DNA from 2 places in the Cytobacillus sp. FSL H8-0458 genome. Region 2 is predicted to be linked to the other one. Evidence: riboswitches for the same ligand, from Rfam matches in the RefSeq annotation. Region 2 holds a riboswitch; the other holds the start of a gene.
What was found. Region 2 has a riboswitch for S-adenosylmethionine ahead of NYE23_RS14945 (homoserine dehydrogenase). Riboswitches for the same ligand answer to the same signal wherever they lie in the genome.

Region 1 (12,531 bases), 1.2 Mb from region 2:
ACAGATGATAAGGATATACTCCATCACTTAATGGAGGAACAAATTGCTTATATCTGTGTGGAAGAAGAAGAAGAACGGATGAAGGAAGAAACTATGAATAGCGTCAATAGCAATTAGGATACTTCCCGGAAAGAGGTTTAAGATGAAGAAATTAATGATCAGCCTTATGGTATTGATGTTCTTATCAGAATACATTCCCATTCGGGCAATCACTGGAGAAGCCTATGCAGAGAGACCGGAACCAGCCTATGCAAAATGGGGCAGACTTGCTATGGAAACAGCAAAAGAGAAATACCCAAGAGCTAAAATCCTTGACTACCTGCATATCGGCAGAGAAAAGAGACAAACGACAGATATCGAAAGATTCAAGCTTTGGATAGAGGATGGCGGCAAAGAGTTCGGTTTATACATTGATATTGAGTTTGACTCAAAAACGGACAGAGTAATCAGGATTAATACACGAAAATCAGCAAATTAGCTCACTCAGAAGCAAACTGGGACTTCACCTTGGTGAAGTCCTGTTTCCTTTTATCCCAATTTCAAATTTGGAATAACAATCAATCTCAAAGTCTGCATAGGGATTAGGATTGCGAAACGCACAGGTACTGATGCTGATCTGTCTGGCAGGCATTAAATCTGTATCCTGGTCGCCAATGGCCAAATCAATGTGATAACGCCGGTGCAGATATTCATAGGATTCCGGATGGGGCTTTAAGGAGAAACCATCAAATTCAGGGCAGATTACTTCTTCGAAATAGGAAGTAAGTCTCCAATACTCCAGCAGCTCCTCCGTTGATTGCCGGTTACGGTGGGTTACCAGCACGTTTACATTATTTTGCTCTAATATTTTCCTTACAAAAGGAAACAATGGCTTTTCATCATGCTTAAAAGTAGCTTCCATTTGACGAAAATGAGCAATTTTTTCTGGAGGAACATCAAATTTCTGATATGCTGTCCCGTTTTTCAGGAACGGAAGAACTTCCTGAGGATCCAGTTCTTTGCCTGATATGCCGATAAATGCCTGAACCAAAGTGGGCCAAGTATCCAGAATCGTGCCATCTAAATCCCAAAGGACATTCATAAAATTAACCTCCTTGCTATGTATTGATTGTAAAGGCTGTGAAAAGTAAAATGCAAATACCCGGCAATTTTACATGCCGGGTATCCTATTATCTCAAAACATTAAAATATCTGGCTTCCGGATGGGCAAACACCATTGCAGATACAGAAGCCTCAGGTTCCATCATACATTCTTCAGTAAGCTGAACTCCTATATCCTCAGGTTGTATAAGCTTAAACAGCTTTTTCTGGTCTTCAAGATCAGGGCATGCAGGATAGCCATACGAAAAGCGCTGCCCCTGGTATTTCGCTGCAAAACGGTCTTTCATCGTCATTTCAACCGGATCAGGGAATCCCCAGCGATCACGGATTTGGCGATGGATCAGCTCAGCAAGACCTTCAGCCGTCTCCAAAGCCAGCGACTGCAGGGCATGGCTTTCCAGGAATCTGCCTTCAGCTTTTAAACGGTCTGCTATACCGCGTATTCCTTTCCCGGCTGTCACAGTAAAGAAGGAAACATAATCCATTTGACCGCTTTCTTTTGATTTAAGGAAATCTGCCAGACATAAGAATGGCTCTGTTTCCTGGCGCGGAAATTCAAATGTCTCAATGACGGTCTTTTCATCCTTTGCATAAATAAACACCTTATCTCCATCTGACTGGGCAGGGAAGAATTGATAAACTGCTTTAGGCTCAATCCAGTTTTTCTCTTTTGCTTCAGCAATCAGTTCATCAACCATTGCGTTAATTTTAATGGCTTTTTCATCTTTTTCCGCAAGCAGCTTTTGCAGGTTTCCTTTTAAGCCAAGGTGATGGCCAATCAGCATCTGCTTGTTAATGTACGGTTCAATATGTGAAAGGGAATATGATTTCAACAAATGCCGTTTTAAATCTTTTGGAACAAATACAGGTACTTGTGTGCTTACTGTTGGTTTAGGCTTTACTGCAACTGCCACTGATCCGCGGTCATAAGGTACCGCATTAAGCGCTGCTGCCTGTTTTTCCTCCTGCTGGGTTCGCAGTTTCTCAGCTTCTTCAGGCTCCTGAAGCTGATTGGCTAAAGAGAGACCGTTCATCGCATCCTTAGCATAAAGCACGAGACCGTCATATTCCTTGGAAATTTTAGTATCAGTAAATTTCCTTGAAAGGGCTGCGCCGCCTACTAAAATCGGGATATCGATGCCAGCCTGTTTCATATCATGGGCCGTGATGACCATTTGCTGTGCTGATTTGACTAGGAGCCCCGATAGACCGACCATATCCGGATTCTCACGCCTGATGTTTTCAATCAGTTCAGCAGGGGAGACCTTGATTCCCAAATCTATCACTTCATATCCATTATTGCTTAAAATAATATCCACAAGATTTTTTCCTATATCATGAACATCGCCTTTAACGGTCGCCAGGATGATTTTCCCCTTGGCTGAAGATTGAGCGACACCTTTTTCCATATAGGGTTCAAGATAAGCGACAGATGCTTTCATAACCTCGGCGCTCTGCAGAACCTCTGCAACAATCAGCTGATTATCATTGAACAATCTACCGACTTCCTTCATTCCATTCATTAAAGGCCCATTAATAATATCTAGCGGAGCAGGATATTCCTGGAGAGCAAGTTCGAGATCCGGCAGCAGCCCTTCTTTTGTTCCTTCGAGAATATAATAGGCTAGGCGCTCCTCAAGTGTCATATCCGGAAGAATACTTTTGCTTTCTTTTTTCTTATCCCGGTAAAAATCAGTGAAAATGGCAAGTGATTCATCAGTAGTTTCAAAAAGCAGCTTTTCAGCCATTAAGATCTCTTCCTTAGAAATGGAAGCAAATCTTTCGAGTTTCTCCGTGTTCACTATCGCATAATCCAGGCCTGCCTGGGTGCAGTGATACAAAAATACAGAATTTAAAATTTCCCTGCCGACAGGAGGGAGGCCGAAGGATACATTACTGATTCCCAAAATGGTTTGAACCTCCGGCAGAGCCTCTTTAATAAGTCTGATTCCTTCTACTGTAGCCTTTGCAGACCCGATGTATTGCTCATCCCCAGTGCCGACAGGGAAGACGAGGGGGTCAAAAATAAGATCCTGAGGCGGGATATGATATTTATTTACAAGCAAATCATGAGAACGCTTTGCAATCTCAAGTTTACGTTCAGCCGTAACACCCATGCCTTCTTCATCAATTGTTCCGACAACTACAGCAGCACCATAGCGGTGAATGAGAGGGGCAATCGCCTCAAAGCGTTCTTCGCCATCCTCCAGATTAATCGAATTTATGATGGCTTTACCCTGTGAATAGGTGAGAGCTTTTTCGATCACTTTTTCATCTGTTGAATCGATCACGAGCGGAACTTTGATTTTTTTCACTAATTCCTTGATAAAATTCTCAACATCCTGCATTTCATCACGATCAGGATCTGCCAGGCAAATATCAATAACATGGGCACCGCCTTTTACCTGGGCACGGCCTATCTCAGCAGCCTCCTCGAACTTTCCTTCTGCAATCAGCCTTTTAAACTTGCGGGAGCCAATTACATTTGTTCGTTCTCCGACCATTATGGGTCTTAAAGTTGGATCATCATAAATCAGAGGTTCAATTCCGGAAACTTTATGCAGGGAATTCCCCTCATAATTCCTTGGTTTATAATCTTTAACCGACTCAGCAATTGCCTGGATATGTTCAGGTGTGGTTCCGCAGCAGCCGCCTACAATATTCAGCCAGCCTTCCTTGGCAAATCCCTCAAGCTTGCTTGCCAGTGATTCGGGAGTTTCATGGTACTGTCCTTCTTCATCAGGCAATCCTGCATTGGGATAGCAGCTGACTGCAGTGGATGCCAAGCCTGACAGAGAACGGATATGGTCCTGCATGAATTCGGGACCTGTCGCACAGTTGAGTCCAACTGCCAGAGGCTTCATATGTTCAAGCGAAATATAAAAGGCTTCAATTGATTGGCCTGCAAGGGTCGTGCCCATCGGTTCAATTGTTCCCGAAACAATGAGCGGAATTTTTATTCCCGTCTTTTTTGATGCCTTTTCAATGCCGATAAAACCAGCCTTCACATTCAGCATATCCTGACTGGTTTCCAGAAGAAGAAGATCTGCTCCGCCGTCCATTAACCCTCTGGCCTGCTCTTCATAAGCTGCTATCATGTCTTCAAACGTAGAACCGCCGGTAACACTAAGCGTCTTCGTCGTTGGCCCCATCGCGCCTGCCACATATCTCGGCCATTCAGGAGTAGACATGCGTTCTGCAGCTTCTCTGGCAATTTCAACAGCAATCTTATTCAATTCATAAGCTTTTTCTTCCAGATCGTAATCAGCGAGAACAATGCTTGTGGCCCCAAAGGTGTTGGTTTCAATAATGTCAGCGCCGGCTTTTAAATATTCAAGGTGAATATGTTCAATAACCGATGGAGCCGTAATATTCAAATTCTCGTTGCAGCCTTCATATTCTTCTCCGCCAAAATCATCCGCTGAAAGATTGGCTCTCTGAAGCATGGTGCCCATTGCTCCGTCCATGATCAGAATCTTCTTTTTTAGCTGCTCCTGCAGTGATGGTTTATGCATGCTGTTTCCTCCTTGAAAGCCGTTCGGTTGTCTCACGGGCATAGTTTGATAGCTCGACAGTCATTTCATAGCGCATAAATGGAGTGATAAGATAAATGCCATTAAACAGCTCTGCCGCAGCATCGATCAGCGACTTGGCAATGGCAATGCCTTCAGCACCAGCTCGTGCTGGATCATCCTTTAATAAAGCCATCCTGCTTCTGATACTGTCGGAAATTTTGATTCCCGGAACTTCATTATGAAGAAACTCTGCATTCCGGCTGCCTGTAAGAGGCATTAAGCCGATATAGACTGGTGCTTTTAAATCTTTCACAGCCTCATGAACCTCAAGCAGCTTTTCTTCAGAGAAAACAGGCTGCGAGATAAAATAGTCCGCACCATGCTCCATTTTCTTCTCGAGTCGCCCAACCGCTTTTTCCAAAGAGCGGACATTAGGGTTAAAAGCGCCTGCAACTGAAAAGGCCGCTTTCTGGCCCAGGTCTTTCCCTGAAAACGATAATCCTTCATTTAACTGCTTGATCATACTGATCAATTCAAATGAAGACACATCATAAACAGAAGAGGCTCCAGGAAAGTCACCGACACGGGCAGGGTCTCCCGTTACGGCTAGAATATCATTTAACCCGAGGGCATGAAGACCCATTAAATGGGATTGAAGCCCAATTATATTTCGATCCCTGCAGGTTACATGAACAAGGGGGCGCAATCCGGTCTGCTGCTTGACAAGATAGCCAAGTGCAGAGTTGCATACTCTTGGTGAAGCAAGGGAATTATCTGCAAGAGTAATAGAATCGATTCCAGCTTCCTTTAATGCTTTTGCACCTTCGAAAAAGCGGGCAGTATCAAGCTTCCTTGGCGGGTCCAGCTCAACAATTACCGATGGCCTTTCTCTCACAATATCCTGAAGAGGAGGGAGTTCTCTGGATGATTCCGGTTTCTCTGAAACAATGACTTTATTAACTGCCTTTATTTCTTTTTCCTCGATTGGAGGTAGTCCTTTTAACACATCAGCAAATGCCTTGATATGGTCAGGTGTTGTTCCGCAGCACCCTCCAAGAAGGCGTACACCCTGATTCCGGAATTCTATTGCGGACTGCCGGAAATATTCCGCATCACCTTCATAGTGAAATTTGCCGTCCGTATAAGCTGGAATGCTGGCATTTGGATATGCAGATAGGTAGGCATGTTTTGGCAAAGGTACACTTTCGAGCGTTTTCAGCATATGATGGGGGCCAAGCCTGCAATTGATTCCCACAACATCCGCCCCAATGCCGTCAAGCTTTGTTAAAGCATCTGCTATAGGAGTCTGGTTCTGAAGAACTCCAGCTTCCTGAAGTGAAACCTGTGCGATAATCGGCAAATCGGTTTCTTTTCTGGCTATAGCCAGAACCGTCTCAAGTTCTTCCAGATCATAATAGGTTTCAAGCAAAATACCATCTACATCCTCAAGCAGCAGACAATAAAGCTGCTCACGGAAGCTTCTTTTTATTTCCTCCAGTGTAATCATGTTCGGTTTGAACCCTCTGATCCCGCCGATTGTACCGGCAACATATGCGCGTCCCCCGGCAGCTTTTTTGGCAATCCGGGCTGCCGCACTGTTAATCTCTTTCACCGAGTCTTCAAGCCCATACCGCTGCAGCTTCAGATAATTCGCCGCATACGTATTGGTTTGGATCAATTCAGCCCCTGCGCCTATGTACGCTTCATGGATGTGCTGGATCTGCTCAGATTGCGATAGATTTAATTCCTCAAAACAGCTGTCGGTGCCATAGGAGTAAAGAAGAGTTCCCATCGCGCCATCTGCTATGATGATTTCATTCTTTAATTTATCCAGGAAACTCAAAGTATCACCCCCGCTGTAAAATGGATTGCTTTGTTTGTCCGGCTGCAGATAAAGCTGCCTTGAAATCTTCTATAATATCCTCTGCGCTCTCCAGGCCAACAGAAAGACGGAGAAGACTGTCTGTTATTCCGCGCTGTTCTCTTTCAGATGGAGGAATGGCTGCGTGCGACATTTTGGCAGGGTAGGAGAGGATGGATTCAACTGCTCCGAGACTTACTGCAAAAACAGGAATTTTAACATTTTCCACAAATACTCTCATCGACTTTTCATCTTCAAGTTCAAAAGAAAGAACAGCACCTGCGTTCACAGCCTGCTTCTTCTGGATTTCATAGCCGGGATGTTCAGCAAAACCGGGATAATGAACCTTCTTTACTGCAGGGTGATCATGAAGGAAACGGGCAATCTTCTCAGCTGATCTCACAGACTGATCGAGCCTAACCTGCAGCGTTTTAATGCCTCTCAAGACAAGCCAGGCATCCTGTACACCCAGAACAGCTCCAAAGGAATTTTGGAGAAAAGCCAGTCTTGCTCCTAATTCAGGATCCTTCACAACAGCTAAGCCGGCAACGACGTCACTGTGTCCGGATAAAAATTTGGTTGCGCTATGCAGCACGATATCTGCCCCTAAAGAGAGCGGTTTTTGAAGAGCAGGGGTCAGGAATGTGTTATCCACAAATGTCAGGGCTCCATGCTGTCTTGCCAGTGAACTGATGGCCTGGATATCTGTCACCTTCAGCAGCGGATTGGAAGGAGTCTCTACATAGAAAACTTTCGTGTTGGGACGGATTGCTTCTTTTACTTCCTCAAGATTTGTCATATCAACAAATGTATGCTCAATGCCAAAACGGGATAGGACCTCTGTTGTCATGCGATAGGTTCCGCCATAAACGTCTTCTGTAATGACAACATGATCTCCCTGTGATAAAAGGAGGAATGCTGTGGAAATGGCAGCCATTCCGGAAGAAAAGGCAAACCCTCTAATACCTTCTTCAAGCTCCGCGATGACTTCCTCAAGTGCTTCCCTTGTTGGATTCAGGCTGCGGCTGTAATCATATTTTCCGAACGCATCAATATCTTTTTGATGGAAAGTGGAGGCATGCTGGATCGGTACACTGACAGCTCCTGTTTCCGGGTCGAATTTTTGATTATTGTGAAGCAATTTCGTTTGGAATGTGTAATTCGTACTCATCGTACTGCCTCCTTTAAAACCTTTGCAAAAGCATGTTCAAGATCCGCCTTCAAATCTTCTGCATTTTCGATTCCAACCGAGAAACGCAGAAGCCTGTTACAGACACCGGTTTCAATGCGGATCTCTTCAGGGATGTCCGCATGCGTTTGTGTTGCAGGATATGTTATGAAACTCTCGACTCCACCAAGGCTTTCAGCAAAGGAGATTAGGGAGAGGCTCTGCAGAAAAGGATTCACCCAGGATTCTTCCTGGATCCGGAAAGATATCATTCCTCCCTTGCCTGGATAAAGAACATCTGTTATGGCATCATGGTGTGATAAGAAAGCCGCTAACTCCCGGGCATTTTTTTCATGCCGTTCCATGCGAAGAGAGAGTGTCTTCATGCCTCTGATCAAAAGCCAGGAATCAAATGGGCTAAGGACTGCACCTGCAGCATTGTGGTTCATGGCAAGATCCTCACATAACTGTTTGCCTTTTGCGACAACTAAACCGGCAAGGACATCATTATGGCCTCCAAGATACTTCGTCGCACTATGGATGACAATATCAGCTCCAAGCTTTAACGGCTGCTGAAGAAGGGGGGTGTAAAATGTGTTATCAACGATCAGCAGGATATTATGCCGTTTCGCGATGTCAGCTATCAACTGAATGTCTGTCTCTTCCATCAGCGGGTTAGTGGGAGTCTCCAGAAATATTGCTTTCGTTTTTTCAGTGATTAGCTCTTCAACATTTTCAGGAGTGCTCGTATTTACATATTTGCTCTGCAGTCCCCATTTTTTGAAGCCCTGTTCAAGCAGACGATAGGTTCCGCCGTATAAATCCTTGGAAACAATCCACTCATCTCCGGATTTAAAGAGGGAAAGAATCGTAAGAATGGCAGCCATTCCAGAACTGCAGGCATAGCCTTGATCGCCTTCTTCCAGATCGGCGATTGCTTTTTCAAGCAGCTGGCGGGTAGGATTGCCTGTTCGGCTATAGTCAAAGCCAGTTGACTGACCAATGCCTTCATGCCGGTAGGCGGTGGAAAAGTATACAGGCGGATTGACTGCACCTGTTGCTGATTCGCTCCTGTTTCCGATTTGTGCTAATTTGGTGTCAATATTATACATGCTGGTAAACACTCCTTCGTCATAATAAAAAAAAGCCTTCTATAAGAAGAAGACTTTTTAATGTGAACAGCCATTCTTCTTATCTTTCAAGTTTCTAAAAAACTTGCAGGAATTAGCACCTTTTCAATCAAAATATGATTGCTGGTTGCTGAGGCGTCGTCGGGCCTTACCCTCGACCTCTCTGGATAAGAAATCAAATATTAAATTTTCTCTAAACTTTACTACAGTAAACCGTTAAGAGTCAACACTTTTTTGAATATTTCATGTTATAAAAAATATCTGGCCAGGCATCTTGAGTCCTTCTGCCTTAAATATCTGTTTCAAGGAGGAATAAGGAGGATCTTGAACCAAAAAAACTTTCCATTACATTCTGGAAAGTTTTTTTGGGTATTCATTCTTCAATCAAATCGTTAACCGGCACATCCATTTCTTTTTCAGAATTTGCTTTTGTGTAAATGCGTGCTGTCTTAGTCTGCTCATCTACATGCTGAATGATGATCGGTATGCCATTTAAAGTGACACTGTGCACTTCAGCAGACTCAGCAATCTCTTTTGCTCTGCCTATATTCATGGAAAAACCTCCTGAATTTGAATAATTTTAATGTGCCTTAAAAAGACACATATTATTCTTTTAAAATTAGCCTGGCATAAACTGTTATAGCTAGATCTCTTTAAAGTTCAGAATATTTCCTTTATAATAATGAGGAAAATAATTTTTTCTTGGAGGGAAGCTTTTATGCAAGAACATAGTCACTGCCGTCACAGATTTGCCGAAACAGATGGGCCAGCCGTTTTCCGGACAATTGATGGCATTGAAGTGAATGTTGCCGGCAGCTTATTCCAAAAATGTACAACATGCGGTCATTTTGATTTTCCCGTAGATACCAGAGAAGCCATTGAATCTTCCCTAAAAGAAAACAGAAAAAATACCAATGAATCGAAACAAATCTATATAAACCTGGTAGAAACTTTTTAAAGCCGAAACATTTCGGCTTTTTTTATGTTCAAGTTATTTCATATTTATAAATGTTTACCCTTTTACAAATCATTTTTTTAGAATAAGTTATTGCTAAAAAATTTTTTTAATAGTTTTCCACTATATTCATGTTTTTATCTTTGTACAACTAGATTTTACGTGTTAGAATAACTGTGGAAACGTTTTATCCTCTGAAAAATATTATTATTCGTAAAAATGAATTGTTAATTCATTCAAATGATGGGTATTGTATTTTCAGGGAGAAAAAACGTATTGAATTATTCACTTACAAAACAGTTATGGAGGTAATTTTCCATGAAAAAGCCATTTAATGGTGAGGGACCTTTTGAACAGGGATTTCATGGCCCAAACCTTGGCTACGTTATTGAACTTTATGAAAGATATTTAGAGGATCCATCATCGATTGATCCTGAAATGAAAGAGTACTTTGAAAAGAATGGTTCCCCGCTTGCGAGTGAAGGAACGGCACAAATCGCTTCATCAGCAAATCAGCCAATGAATGCCGGACAGCTTGAGAAAACACTTGCTGCTATTCGCCTAGCTGATAATATCCGCACATATGGCCACTTGGCTGCCGATATTTATCCGCTGGGTAACAATAAATCGGAAGCTGCTTTATTTGAACTGAGCAAATATGGCTTAACTGAAAATGACTTGAAAGAGATCCCTGCTGGTGTCATTACTAAAGATGCCACATATCCTTTACGCAACGGACTTGAAGCAATTGAATTCCTGAAGAGCGCTTATATGGGCCCCATTGCTTTTGAATTCCAGCATATATTTGATGAAAACGAAAAAGACTGGCTCCGCCGCAAAATAGGTGCGAACAGCCACAAGCTGTCAATGCAAAAGGCGGAAAAACTGAAAGTTTTAAGAAGACTGACTGAAGTTGAGGAATTTGAAAAGTTCCTTCATAAAACCTTCGTCGGACAAAAAAGATTCTCCATTGAGGGCCTTGATACAATGGTTCCTTTATTGGATGAAATTGTCTCTGAATCCGTTTCGGATGGAGCAAAAACAATTAACATCGGCATGGCCCACCGCGGAAGGTTAAATGTTCTTGCACATGTGCTTGGGAAGCCGTATGAAATGATTTTCGCGGAGTTCCAGCATGCGCCGAATAAAGAACTTGTTCCTTCTGAAGGATCCATCGGAATCAATTACGGCTGGACAGGCGACGTGAAATATCACCTTGGTCTGGATAAACAGATCAAAGATGAGAATACGACCATTGCCAGACTGACATTGGCTAACAATCCGAGCCATCTTGAATTTGTAGGTTCACTGGTTGAGGGCTACACGCGAGCTTCACAGGACAACAGAACAAAGGCCGGTTATCCTGAAGTAGATCCAAAAGCTGCTTTATCCATTATCATTCATGGAGACGCAGCATTCCCTGGTCAGGGAATTGTAGCAGAAACACTTAATCTCGGACAGCTGACTGGCTATAATACTGGCGGTTCGATCCATATCATTGCCAATAATACAATTGGTTTCACAACAGAATCACATGATTCACGCTCTACCAGATATGCAAGTGATCTGGCCAAAGGGTATGAAATGCCAATTATGCACGTTAATGCAGACGAACCTGAAGCAGTAGTTGCAGCGGCAAGGATTGCCTGCGAATATCGTGCTAAATTCCAGAAGGATATCCTCATCGACTTAATCGGATACCGCCGTTTTGGACATAACGAGATGGACGAGCCTATGACGACGAATCCTCTTATGTATAATATTGTACGCAAGCGGCCAACCGTGAAAGCGCTGTATGCTGAAAAGCTTTTAAATGAAAAGATCATCAGCAAAGAGGAAGCTGAAGGCGTCCATAATGAAGTACTGGAAAAAATGAAGGCAGCCTATGAAAAGGTGCCAAAAGAAAAGAAGGAAGCTGAGTTAACCGATCCTCCTGAAACTGTCGAAAAGGGTCTGCCAAAAATTAATACAGCCGTTTCAATTGATAAACTAAAGCAAATCAATGAAGAATTATTAAAATGGCCGGAGGATTTCAAAGTATTTGATAAACTCGGCAAAATTCTGCAGCGAAGATTGGAAGCGCTTGAAGGGGACGGCAAGATTGATTGGGGTCTCGCAGAAACACTGGCATTTGCAACCATCCTATCTGATGGTACACCTGTCAGACTGACTGGCCAGGATTCAGAGAGAGGAACATTTGCTCAAAGAAACGTTGTTCTGCATGATCATACAACAGGAAAAGCGTATTCACCTTTGCATAAGCTCTCAACTGCCAAGGCTTCATTCGCTGTCCATAATAGTCCATTATCTGAAGCCGCTGTTGTAGGCTTTGAATATGGATATAATGTATTTGCCCCGGAAACGCTTGTTTTATGGGAAGCTCAATATGGTGATTTTGCCAACGCAGCACAGGTAATGTTTGACCAGTTTATTGCTGCCGGCCGTGCAAAATGGGGCCAAAAATCTGGTCTAGTCATGCTCCTCCCACATGGTTATGAAGGACAGGGACCTGAACATTCAAGTGCGCGCCTGGAAAGATTTCTGACTCTTGCAGCTGAAAATAACTGGACAGTTGCCAATCTTTCTTCATCAGCACAGTACTTCCATATTTTAAGAAGGCAGGCTGCTATACTCGGAAAAGAGGAAGTTCGTCCGTTAGTGATCATGTCTCCGAAGAGTCTGCTGCGCAATCCGACTGTCGCTTCAAATGGACTGGAATTGAGCGAAGGAGAATTCCGATCGGTTATAGAACAGCCTGGTTTAGGTCAAAATCATGAAAAAGTGAAACGCATCATTCTTGG
Region 2 (12,531 bases):
AAAGAAGGATTGGATCAGCATCCATCCATCACTCCAGAACTGAAAGAAAGATACCTGAACTTTATTTCTCTGGCCCGCAAAGAGTATGATGATATCGCCAAGAAAGAAGTCCAAAAGGCCTTTGTTTACTCTTATGAAGAATCTGCGAAAACACTTATGGAAAACTATCTTGATAATGTTGAAGCATACTGCAATAAAGCGAAGCTGCGCGACCCATTAACCGGTGAGGAAATCAGTCCGGATGAAAAGCTGATGCGCTCAATTGAAGAGCAGATCGGCATCTCCGAGAATGCGAAGAAAGCATTCAGGGAGGAAATCCTCATCCGCATCTCAGCTTACGCAAGAAAAGGCAAGCGCTTTGACTATAATTCGCATGACCGCCTGCGCGAAGCCATCCAGAAGAAGCTTTTCGCTGACCTGAAGGATGTCGTGAAAATCACAACATCTTCAAAAACGCCGGATGAGCAGCAGCTGAAGAAGGTCAACGAGGTAGTAGCACGTCTGATCGACGAACATGGCTATAACTCCACATCTGCAAACGAACTGCTCCGCTATGTGGGAAGCTTGCTGAATCGATAAAAGAAGGGCCTGGCAGAGTTACTGCCAGGCTTATTTTTGCGGTGTAATCGATAGATTTAATGAAAAATAACCCATATTAAAAAGAGGCTCCGAAAAGCCTCTTCATCAATTTTTCTCTATTTTTAATGCAAGCTCTTTCTTTTTATTCTGGCATTCCGGACAGATTGGCTTGTTATCAAGATAAACGGTCCGCTCATACAATGATAATTCACCACACCAGCTACAGCAAAGGAATTCGCTCATAAAATCCCCCCTTTAGTATAATCCTATTTATGCTTGGCCATATTTATGCTTCAGAATCAGTATAAAAGTTTAGATGAGCCCAATTAGGGGTATAAATACAGCAGAGGTGATATTCATGAAAAAGAAAGAATTAGATAAGAATTATACACCGAGAAACAGCTCAATGGCAGAAAATATTGAAGAAATGGAAAACCTGGGCAAGCAGATGGAAAATTTGCGGACCAATAAAGAATTAAAAGAGGATTATGATAAATATCCGGATCCCATTCAGAATAAAAACAAAGACAAGGACCTTCGCTAAACGCGGAGGTTTATTTTTGTTTTAAAAAAATGGGCTTGTCCAAAAGGTGCTTTGAATGTCTTATTGTCAAAATTATTTGTAAATTATTTTGTCTTCCCGCATATGATAGAGTAATAAACATTTCTTTGTATTGGTGCATTAATATCAAAATCACTGCCGGGAAATGAGTCTATGAAATGAAGGCAGACTGCTGAAATGGGGATGTTTCATCTTTTTTTGACACTCGCGATATTGTATGTTGGAAAGCTGTAATGTGTGAAATTAATTTAAAAGGAGGGGTTAACATGACGAATGTCAATAACCATCAGTTTGTGATTTCCCAAGAAGATTGGTCCCTCCATCGCAAAGGCTATGATGACCAGCAGCGTCATCAGGATAAAGTCCAGGAAGCAATCCGCAACAATTTGCCTGATTTAATAACGGAAGAAAATATTGTAATGTCGAATGGGCGGGAAGTAGTAAAGATTCCAATTCGCTCATTGGATGAATACAAAATCCGTTATAACTATGATAAAAACAAACATGTCGGCCAAGGCGATGGAGATAGCCAGATTGGAGATGTAGTGGCACGTGACGGATCCGGCAGCCAGAAAGGACCCGGAAAAGGGCAAGGGGCAGGCGACCAGGCAGGCGAGGATTATTTTGAAGCAGAAGTATCACTGATGGAAATTGAAGAAGCTTTATTTAAACAATTGGAATTGCCTAATTTAAAGAGAAAAGAGCAGGATGAAAATCTGGTAGAGGACATTGAATTTAATGATATCAGAAAGACTGGATTAATGGGTAATATTGATAAGAAACGGACCATGATGTCAGCATTCAAGCGTAACGCAATGAAGGGAAAGGCAGCGTTCCACCCAATTTATAAGGAAGATTTGAAGTTTAAGACCTGGAATGAAATTGTAAAGCCTGATTCAAAGGCTGTCGTGCTTGCGATGATGGATACGAGCGGGTCGATGGGGATATGGGAAAAGTATATGGCCAGAAGCTTTTTCTTCTGGATGACCCGATTCCTGAGAACCAAATATGAAACAGTTGAAATTGAATTTATTGCCCACCATACAGAAGCAAAGGTGGTCTCAGAAGAGGATTTTTTCTCAAAAGGGGAAAGTGGTGGAACGATTTGTTCATCTGCCTACCGAAAAGCGCTTGAGCTGATAGATGCCAAGTACGATCCGCGTAAATTTAATATTTACCCATTCCACTTCTCAGACGGTGATAACCTGACCTCTGATAATGCCCGCTGTGTGAAGCTGGTGGAAGACCTGATGAAGGTGTCCAATATGTTTGGATACGGTGAGGTCAACCAGTATAACCGCCACTCGACACTGATGTCCGCCTATAAAAATATTAAAAATGATGATTTCCGATATTATATTCTTAAGCAAAAAGCAGATGTATTCCATGCGATGAAGAGCTTCTTCAAACAGGAAGAGGATAAGAAGAAATATGCCTAAGAGAGGGAAACCTCTCTTTTTCGTTTCAGTAAAAAGCCCCCTTTTCCGGGGGGCCGATGCTATTTAAGCCTGTCCTTAGTAAGCTGTTCATCCCAATTTAGTTCAGCGCTGGTTTTCATCTCTGCTGACTTGGGTGAATCCGGTACACGACTATGATTCTCTTTGACACAGCATGTATCAGCAGATTTATCTGCCAGTGTTTTGATATCCGATTCATGGACAACCTCCCGGGCTGAAGCGCTCTCTAAATATCCTTCAGAGTTTTCGGCAGTGACCCTCTGATTGTCATGCGAGGAGTCAGGATACTTCCCATAATAGTCAGCGATTAAAACATATTTTCCGTCAAAAACCATGCTTGCGTAATGATCCAGGTCATGTTCATCGAACCGTGTACCATCTTTTTTATCGGGATCAATTCCTGAACTTGTGGCCGGATCTTCCCCCATGAAAAGAGCTTTAACTGAATCAAGAAAACGCTGATTCCCCAGCTCCTGGGATCCGACTATTCGCAAGTTCACTCCGTAATTGTCTGCAAAGCTTTCAAGATTTGCTCCATCCTTTGAGACGATCACCAGATTTTTCTTCTGATACCCATTTGACCCTGCACCTTCAATGGCGTCTTTAAGCTCTTGCTGTGTATCGTATCCGCCTATTAATATATTCTTCTTCATATTTTTCACTCCCAGTGTATTATGATATTTTTTTATTTTCCCTGAATTGCAGGCGGGGAAACTTTCTTTTACTTTTGAAGGACAGGAAGCAATAGCATATAGTCCTGAATCTTTATATGGCATAAGCCGTATATATTAATAAAATGCAAAGAATACAGTATGATAAAGATATAATTGCTGAATTGGATTGCTGCTGGAGGTGGGCAGATATGGAAATTGAGAAACTGGCTAAAAGGCTAAGGAACAGAACCCCCATCATTTTGGGGAGTGAGCGATTTTCGAAGTTCGCTATTTTGCTTCCGCTTGTTGAAATCAATAATGAGGTACATGTCCTTTTTGAAGTGCGTTCATTAAAAATGAGAAGGCAGCCTGGGGAGGTATGTTTCCCCGGCGGAAGGATAGATCCGGAAGATAGGGATGAAGAGCATACGGCCATCCGTGAAACCTCTGAGGAACTCGGTGTGGGCGAAGACAGCATCACCGATGTTTCCCCGTTGGATTACATGATTTCCTTCGGTCAAATAATTTACCCTTATGCAGGCATTATCCAAAATCCGGACAAGATTGTGCCGAACCCTGCTGAAGTAGAAGAGGTTTTTACCGTTCCCCTTTCATTCCTTAAAAAAGTAAAACCGGAAACGTATCACGTGAATTTTAAGGTAGAGCCAGAAGAAAATTTTCCTTTTGACTTGATTGCCGGAGGTGAAAATTACAATTGGCAGACTAGAAGAGCGGAAGAAGTATTTTACTATTTCCAGGATAAGGTTATCTGGGGGCTGACTGCCAGAATTCTTAAGCATTTTCTTGAGATCATAACGGAAGATTTTAATGAAAGTGAAAGCGTTTGAAGAAAATAATTTTTCAAAAAAGGTTGACGCAGTCCTTATAAATGTTTATGATTCATATAAATTGAATACTTAGAAACTTCTTATCAAGAGAGGCGGAGGGACTGACCCTAAGAAGCCTCGGCAACCAGCATTTATGCACGGTGCCAAATTCAGAGGAATACATTTTCCGAAGATAAGAAGGCGGAATGAACGGAATATAAATTCAAACCCCTTCTTGTCTGTAATGGACGGTAGGGGTTTTTTGTTTTTACGGCAGGCACTAAAAATTTTATCCAGGGGGAATGAGTAATGTCAGTGATCACGATCGGGCTATTGGGGTTTGGAACTGTTGGAAAAGGAGTGTATGAAACAATCAGAAAGCATCAGGGAAGGCTTCAGGCGATACTCGGGAAAGAAGTAAAGGTTTCCGCCATCCTGGTCAAAAATGTGAATAAACATTCTTTGCCTGATGATGAGGTGCTATTAACAGATGACTTTCAGGAGATTATTGAGCTTCCAAAGCTTGATGTCGTAATTGATGCCATTGTTGGCAGGGAACCGGGCTATACGTATTTGCGCCAGGCAATATCGAGAGGATGCCATGTCATTACAGCAAATAAAGAGATGTTTGCATTCCATGGAAGTGAGCTTGGGAGGCTTGCAAAAGAAAAGAATGTATCACTGGGATTTGAAGCAACAGTCGGCGGCGGAATCCCCATCATTCAGACCATCAGGCAGCTGCTGAATGCCAACAGAATTGAACGGATTGAAGGAATTTTAAATGGCACATCCAATTTCATTTTGACAAGTATGCGCGAGGAGAACTTATCATTTGAAGAAGCATTGAGAATCGCTCAGGAAAAAGGCTATGCAGAAGCCGATCCTAAAAATGATATCGAAGGATATGACGCCTTTTACAAAGCGGTTGTTTTGAGCGAGCTTGTATTCGGGAAAGCGCCGGCACAGGAATACTCTGTTAGAGAAGGCATTACTGATATTACGATTGAGCAAATCCGTTTGGCTGAATCGCTGGGCCTGAAATTCAAACATGCAGCATCGATTCAGAAGGAAAAAGATTCTGTCCGCTGTACAGTAAAGCCGGTTCTGACAGGTGAATCTCATCCTCTATACAGAGTAGAAGGCGTGCAGAATGCCGTTTCAATTGATGCGGATATTGTCGGGAATATCAGCCTGCAGGGTCCTGGAGCAGGTATGTTCCCGACAGCGAGTGCGATTATTGAAGATTTAATTCATGTGGGAAAAGCCGATTTTCCTTCAGCATTTGAGGAAGCTGCATCGGAAGAAACTATACCTGACCAGCCGCTCTGGGTTATATTGGGTGATGCAGAGCAAACAGAGCTGCCTGGGGGAGTTGAAATCGTCAGCGAAGTGTCAGAAAAGGCCCTGATCGTTAAGGCATCTGCAGAAGCTGTGTCATTATTAGACAGATCCGATTGGAAGGCTTATCAAGTGCTTGGAGATTATGCACATACGGCAGGGAAGTATAAGCAGGTACAGCCGGTCTAAAAAACAGAAGGGGCAAGCTTTTGAGCTGCCCCTTCTAAAGTATGTTTAGAGATGGTGTATACTAAGCCTGCTGTTTATTAAATAAAGGATTATTTAATCCGGAATACAGGTCTTTAACATGAACTGTTACTATCTTAGCGCCAATCTGGACATGGACCATATTATCAAAAACAGCTGTTACCAGGCCGTTTAATGAAACATTCGCACCAATATTTAGATCTTTGCCGGGAGATTTAACATTTTTCTTGTTTGCCATCGTAACACCATCCCATTCCATTTTATTGAAACTTATACATAGAATATTGCCTTTTTATAGTAAAATAAACGCTTTAATAAAAAAAGTCCAGTAAAATAGCTTGTTTTTTTATCGACAAATTGTTATGAAATTAGACACTTATCTAAAAACAGCTGATGGTACATCGAACTGTCTCCATAGGAAGAGGATGAAAAGAATGGAAAGCCCCCATGCGGCAGCTGGACGCTTATGATGCACCCAGAGGATGATAAACATAACAGCATTGAAAAGAATCGACCATTTTAAATTCCAGCCATTATCGTACTTTATCAAGTTAAATTTGATGTCAACAACCTCATTAACAGTATAGAGAAGGACCCAGCCTGAGATATAAAGCAGTTTCTTAATAAGCCTGCCTGCAGGGAATCTGTATAAATAGATCAAAATGGTTGCCGGATACTTTACAGCCATAATGGAAAAACTGACATGTGTGTTTGTAAGATTCACTTTCTCATCAATTCCCTGCGGGTCATAAGACCACATCGGATAAAGATCTGAGAGCAGATATAAATATAAAAAGTCCCCTAATATGTAAAAAAGCATAGTGGGATAATACATTTTCCAATTTCTCCAGTCACCCCACTTCCATAGAGCGAAGATCCACAAAAAAGCATAAAGAGCATTCATTCCATTCACCTCTTCCCGAACGCGCAGTTATTCCTATCCTATCCAATTCAAGAGAAAATAAAAAATTAATGTAATACTTTTTATCAGCAGGGTAACCTGCGCTGATGGATTAAGACAAATTAAATTAACCGGAAACCCTCATCTGTTTTTGAAGAGGTTTTCCGGTCGTTCCTTTAATATCGCTGTTATTTTCTGTTCCGTGAAACATAAGGACTATCCGCAATCCAGAATCTCCAGGGATAATCCCGGGCTTCACCTGAATTATCAATGCCGATCCGTGTTCCGCGTTTGATTTCCCCGGGAGGGATTCCTTTAGCAATCATAAGAGGAGGGATGGTAAAATGACGGCCATAATCATCTATTGTTATATCGAGAGCTTTAGTTAATTTACCGGGCCCATTAGTGAGGTTTTTAAGGTCTTCCATCTTACGTCTTTTCTTCATTAACTCAAGTCCGTCGACAGGTTCAATCCCTCTGATCAAAACAGCTTCCGGCTTTTCCTTTGGACCACTCACAACATTAACCAGGCAATGGGTATGCATCACATAAGTGTAGACAAAACCTGGTTCATTGAACATGATTTCGGTCCTTTTTGTTCTCCTGTTCCCAAAGCTGTGTGCTGCTCTGTCCTCCGGGCCCATATAAGCTTCCGTCTCGACAATATAGCCTGAGGCAATTCCTTCTTCAGTTTCTTTGATCAATAAGCAGCCCAGAAGTGCTTCAGCCAGCAGAAGCGTCGGCTGCTGGTAAAAGCTTTTTGGAAGGGGAACATACTGTTTAATTTCCTTCATAGTCAATCTCTCCATTAAGTATTTTATGAGTGCTTATAGCTTCGTGTCCTATGTTTTTACCCTGTGCTATTTTTTCATAACCATACCTGCAGTATAATAGCAAAAGGAATACAAGACAGGATGTGTGCATTAATGAATAAAAATATCGGTTTTATCGGATGCGGAAAAATGGCTCAGGCGATAATCGGGGGTATATTAAAATCAGATCTGGTGAATGCAAGGCAGATTATTGCTTCAGCGAAAACGGAGAAATCGCTTGTTAACGTTAAAAGCAGGTGGGATATACAAACGCGCTTTTCTAATAGTGAGGCAGCGGAGGGAGCGGATATACTGTTTCTGGCTATTAAGCCTGATGCTCATGCTGCGGTTATTGAAGAAATTAAAGATTGCATCCAATCACATGCCATTATCATAACGATTGCGGCCGGCATAAGTCTTTCCTTTCTGGAAAAGGCATTTGGCAGAAAAATAAAAGCTGTCCGTTCCATGCCTAATACTCCATCATTAGTGGGAGAAGGCATGAGTGTTCTTTCAGCGAATGAATCACTATCTCCTGAGGAGATGGAAGATGTAATCAGAATATTTTCTTGTATTGGAAGAGCAGCTGTTATGGAAGAAAAGATGATGGACGCAATTCCCCCTATCAGCGGTTCTTCGCCCGCTTATGCCTATATGTTCATTGAAGCATTGGCAGATGGCGGTGTAAAAGCCGGGCTGCCCCGTGATCAGTCTTATGAGCTCGCAGCACAGGCTATTTTGGGGGCAGCCAGGATGGTGCTGGAAACAGGCATGCACCCTGCGGTATTGAAGGATGAGGTCTGCACTCCGGGAGGTGCAACAATAGAAGCCGTTGCCGAACTGGAGAGAAAAGGGTTCCGTGCAGCAGTGATGAGTGCAATGGAACAATGTTTTGAAAAGACGAAGGCACTTTCCCGGAAAAATAATTAGACAAGATATCATTATCCTAGACCCGGCAATCCTATCGTGTCGGGTTTTCCAATAGTTTCAGGCACAAATATAAAGAAAAATAAGAACATTCCTCAGCGAAATGGAATATATAATAAGAAAATTTAAATTTTAATTCCGACTTGACTCATAGGAATACATGTATTATAGTAAGTCATTATAATAAGATCTCTTGGGGAGGATTCAGTCCGATGAGTACAGGACTTTTAATTTTAAACATTTTCGTAATGCTTCTGCTTTTAGGCGCTTTATTCTTTATGCAGAAAAAGCATATCTCATTCTCAAAGCGTGTGTTTACAGCGCTTGGTTTAGGGATCCTGTTTGGCTTCGCACTTCAGCTGATATATGGACCGGGTGCTGAGGTTATTGCCAAATCTGCAGACTGGTTTAATTTAGTTGGCGGAGGTTATGTCAAGTTCCTGCAAATGATCGTCATGCCGCTCGTCTTCATTTCGATTTTAGGTGCTTTTACTAAACTGAAATTAACAAATAATATTGGGAAAATAAGTGTCCTTATCCTTGGACTGCTTGTAGGCACCACCGCAGTTGCTGCTGCTGTCGGAATTGCAACAGCTGCCGGTTTTGACCTGGAGGCTGTCCAAATCAGCGGAGGCGATGCTGAGACTGCCCGCGGGCAACAGCTTGAAGAAACATATCAGGGCATTGAAGGAAGAACGTTCCCACAGCAAATGCTTGATTTGCTTCCGGCCAATCCATTCCTTGATTTTACAGGGGCAAGACCAACATCTACGATTTCTGTCGTTATCTTTGCAGCCTTTTTAGGGATTGCTTATCTTGGTGTGAGAAGGAAATCACCAGACCAGGCTGAACTCTTTGCGAAAATTGTTGATGCCTTCTATGCAATTATAATGCGTGTTGTTACAATAATTTTACGTTTAACACCATATGGAGTTTTGGCAATTATGACGAAAACAGTTGCCATGAGTGACTTTGACTCCATTTTAAATTTAGGTAAATTTGTTATTGCTTCTTATGTGGCACTTGCCATTATGTTCCTGATTCACCTGCTGCTTTTAACATTAAGCGGATTAAATCCAATCACTTATTTGAAAAAAGCATTTCCGGTATTGACCTTTGCTTTTACGTCAAGAACAAGTGCCGGTGCATTGCCTTTGAATATTAAAACGCAAAAGTCACTCGGTGTTCCTGAAGGAATTGCTAACTTTGCAGGATCTTTCGGCCTTTCCATCGGCCAAAATGGATGTGCGGGAATCTATCCGGCCATGCTGGCTGTAATGATTGCTCCTACTGTGGGCATTAACCCGCTGTCACCAGGATTTATTTTTACTCTCATTCTCATTGTAGCGATCAGCTCCTTTGGTGTGGCAGGCGTCGGCGGCGGTGCGACATTCGCAGCGATCCTGGTATTATCTGCCCTTGACATGCCTATTGCACTGGCTGGCTTGCTGATCTCAATTGAACCGCTAATTGACATGGGCCGCACAGCGCTTAATGTCAGCGGATCCATGACCTCCGGTATCTTAACAAGCCGAATCACCGGTGAAATGGATGGAAACCTTTATAATGATATGAATGAAAAAATAGAAGCAGAAGCATAAGAAAAATCGACAGGTGCCTGGCACCTGTCGATTTTTTCATTTGACGGCCTTTTTTATAACCGTTAAGGACGTCATGGCTCCCACAAAAAGTATGGTTATAAACGAGTACAGGAATTTTTCAATACCAACTATTTTTACTCCGCTTAAAATAACCAATCCATCAATTGCAAATATTAAAGCGCCGATATTAATAGGAAGGAGCTTTGTCATCAGCTGTGCAAGCAGGTCTGTGCCTCCTGTACTGGTTTCATAACGGAGCATAAGGCCGATCCCAAAACCCACCAGGCATCCCCCTAAAATGGAGCTGGGCAATATGGAAAGCTCAAAATGCCCTCGCAAAGCAGAAAGCAAATCAATAATGAAGGATGAAATCAGAAGGCCATGCAGGCTATAGAAGAAGTATTTTTTCTCATAAAACCAGGCAAGTACATATAATGGAATGCTCAGGACAATCATGCTCAATCCAGTGGGAAATTCGTAGTAATAATGGAGCATCAGCCCTATGCCAATAATGCCCCCGTCAAGTAAATGGTGGGGGACTAGGAAGCCGTTAATGCCAATGCCTAATAATAAACTTCCTATTAAAGTTACAAGCAGCTTTTCAAACATAAGCCTATCACCCTAACTTGTCCATTCTATACTTATAGAATATGAATCATCAGGGATGAAATAGAAGCGGTTCCATGCAAAAAAAGCTTGTCCGGCTTGGACAAGCTTTTGATCAGCTGGTCGCTTCCGGCTAGTGAGGCAGGAACGCAAGCTGATAAAAGAATAATACTGCAAATAAATAAACCAGGGGATGAACTTCTCTCCATTTCCCTTTTACCACTTTCATAAGCGGATAAGCGATAAACCCAAGTGCAATTCCTGTTGCAATGCTGGATGTAAGCGGCATGCTTAAGATAATCAGGAATGCAGGGAATGCTTCATCAAGTTCATTCCATTTAATATGAGAGATGCTGCCCATCATCAGGCTTCCCACGATAATCAGGGCAGGTGCAGTAATGGCAGCAAGACCTGATACCGCACTGACAAGAGGTCCGAAGAAAGCTGCAAGCAGGAACAAACCTGCAACAGTCAAGGTTGTTAATCCAGTTCTTCCGCCGACTGACACACCTGTTGAAGATTCAATATATGCAGAAGTAGGACTTGTACCAAACATGGCACCGATAGAAGTAGCGATGGAATCCGACAAAAGGGCCTCGCGTGCTCTAGGCATTGTTTTGCCTTTCATTAATCCGGCCTGCTGGGCAACGCCGATCATCGTTCCAGTCGTATCAAAAATTGTTACAAGCAGGAAGGAGAATACAACGGCGTATAAACTGTGCTGGATAACATCTCCAATTGCTTCAAATGGATTTAAAATGATGATTCCATCCGGAAGCGAAGGCAATGAAACAAATCCCTGGTCAAAAGAAAGCTGTCCTGTAAAGAAGGCAATCAGGGCAGTGATAATCATGCCGAAAAATAAAGCCCCGTTAATCCCGAGCGTCATGAGAATTAAAGTTACAGCAAGGCCGACAAGCGCAAGAATGGATTGAGGAGAATGCAAGTCTCCGAGCGCAACAAGATTTGTTGGGTGGCTTGTTATCAGCCCGGTTAAGCGCAAGCCGATAAAGGCAATAAATAACCCGATTCCGGCAGTAATTCCGTGCTTTAAATTATCCGGTATCGCAATGATCAACTTTTCCCGGAAAGGGGTAAGTGACAATATAATGAAGATAATACCAGCAATAAATACTGCTGAGAATGCAGTCATGTAATCAATATTTCCATGAGTGCCGACAACAGAGTAGGCAAAATAGGCGTTCAGGCCCATTCCAGGTGCGATGGCAATCGGATAATTGGCGAACAGTGCCATCCATAGAGTACCTGCTACAGTTGCAATAATGGTTGCGGAAAAGACTTGATCAAAAGGTACACCTGCATCAGATAAGATGACAGGGTTTACGACCACTATATAAACCATAGTTAAGAAAGTTGTGATGCCTGCCAAGACCTCGGTCTTAACGTTTGTTTGATTTTCTTTTAATTTGAACATAAAAAGTCCCCCATAAACTAAAACTTCTTTCAGGTTATATGTGTAAATGAGAAATACGAACGTTTTGAAAGCACAAATAATATAATATTCGTTTTTGATGAAAATTTCAAGACCTTAATGTTATTATTCTATATATTGGCTGTTTCATCCTAATATATAGAAAAAAGCTTCTCTAATGCTGCTGAGTGAATTTGCTTCCCCCGATATAAAAAAGTGTTGATTCTCAATAGAGTATGCTTATACACTAAGGTCAAACGACAACGAAATGGGGTTGGCCTATGTTTGCAAATCTTAAAACCATGAATCTGAGTCAGCAGGCCGAATATTTAACAAAGGCCCTTGTGCAGATGGAGAGCTATAACCATTCAGATGGAGAAGTGCATAAAGCTGAATTTCTAAAGGAAGTTATCTGTTCGTATCCATCTTTTCAGGATAATGATCATCTAGTATGGACCCAGGAAATCCCCGGAGATGAACTGGACCGCAAGAATGTGTTTGCCTTCCTCAAGGGGAGGGCGATTAGCAAAAAGACCATTATATATCTGGCCCATTTGGACACGGTTGGCACTGAGGATTTTGGTCCCATTCAGGGCATGGCCCATGATCCCGATAAGCTTCAGGAGTTT

Region 1: another riboswitch for S-adenosylmethionine. It lies ahead of NYE23_RS09120 (methionine biosynthesis PLP-dependent protein); the one in region 2 lies ahead of NYE23_RS14945 (homoserine dehydrogenase).

What each region holds. Positions count from the first base shown of each region.
Region 1 is NZ_JBBOBR010000001.1:1,867,470-1,880,000, forward strand. Features, by position in the region: gene NYE23_RS09090 (hypothetical protein) at 1-117, shown strand, start outside; gene NYE23_RS09095 (DUF3889 domain-containing protein) at 143-478, shown strand; gene NYE23_RS09100 (HAD hydrolase-like protein) at 503-1,081, opposite strand; gene metH (methionine synthase) at 1,170-4,616, opposite strand; gene NYE23_RS09110 (bifunctional homocysteine S-methyltransferase/methylenetetrahydrofolate reductase) at 4,609-6,459, opposite strand; gene metC (cystathionine beta-lyase) at 6,464-7,648, opposite strand; gene NYE23_RS09120 (methionine biosynthesis PLP-dependent protein) at 7,645-8,757, opposite strand; SAM riboswitch class I at 8,834-8,949, opposite strand; gene NYE23_RS09125 (H-type small acid-soluble spore protein) at 9,149-9,328, opposite strand; gene NYE23_RS09130 (hypothetical protein) at 9,494-9,733, shown strand; gene sucA (2-oxoglutarate dehydrogenase E1 component) at 10,049-12,531, shown strand, end outside.
Region 2 is NZ_JBBOBR010000001.1:3,048,392-3,060,922, reverse strand. Features, by position in the region: gene NYE23_RS14970 (PrkA family serine protein kinase) at 1-579, shown strand, start outside; gene NYE23_RS14965 (hypothetical protein) at 938-1,123, shown strand; gene yhbH (sporulation protein YhbH) at 1,408-2,580, shown strand; gene NYE23_RS14955 (general stress protein) at 2,640-3,251, opposite strand; gene NYE23_RS14950 (NUDIX hydrolase) at 3,461-4,099, shown strand; SAM riboswitch class I at 4,177-4,278, shown strand; gene NYE23_RS14945 (homoserine dehydrogenase) at 4,388-5,605, shown strand; gene NYE23_RS14940 (hypothetical protein) at 5,667-5,861, opposite strand; gene NYE23_RS14935 (CBO0543 family protein) at 6,000-6,527, opposite strand; gene NYE23_RS14930 (DNA-3-methyladenine glycosylase) at 6,713-7,318, opposite strand; gene proC (pyrroline-5-carboxylate reductase) at 7,451-8,266, shown strand; gene NYE23_RS14920 (L-cystine transporter) at 8,476-9,864, shown strand; gene NYE23_RS14915 (YitT family protein) at 9,901-10,473, opposite strand; gene NYE23_RS14910 (NCS2 family permease) at 10,604-11,905, opposite strand; gene NYE23_RS14905 (M20 family metallopeptidase) at 12,184-12,531, shown strand, end outside.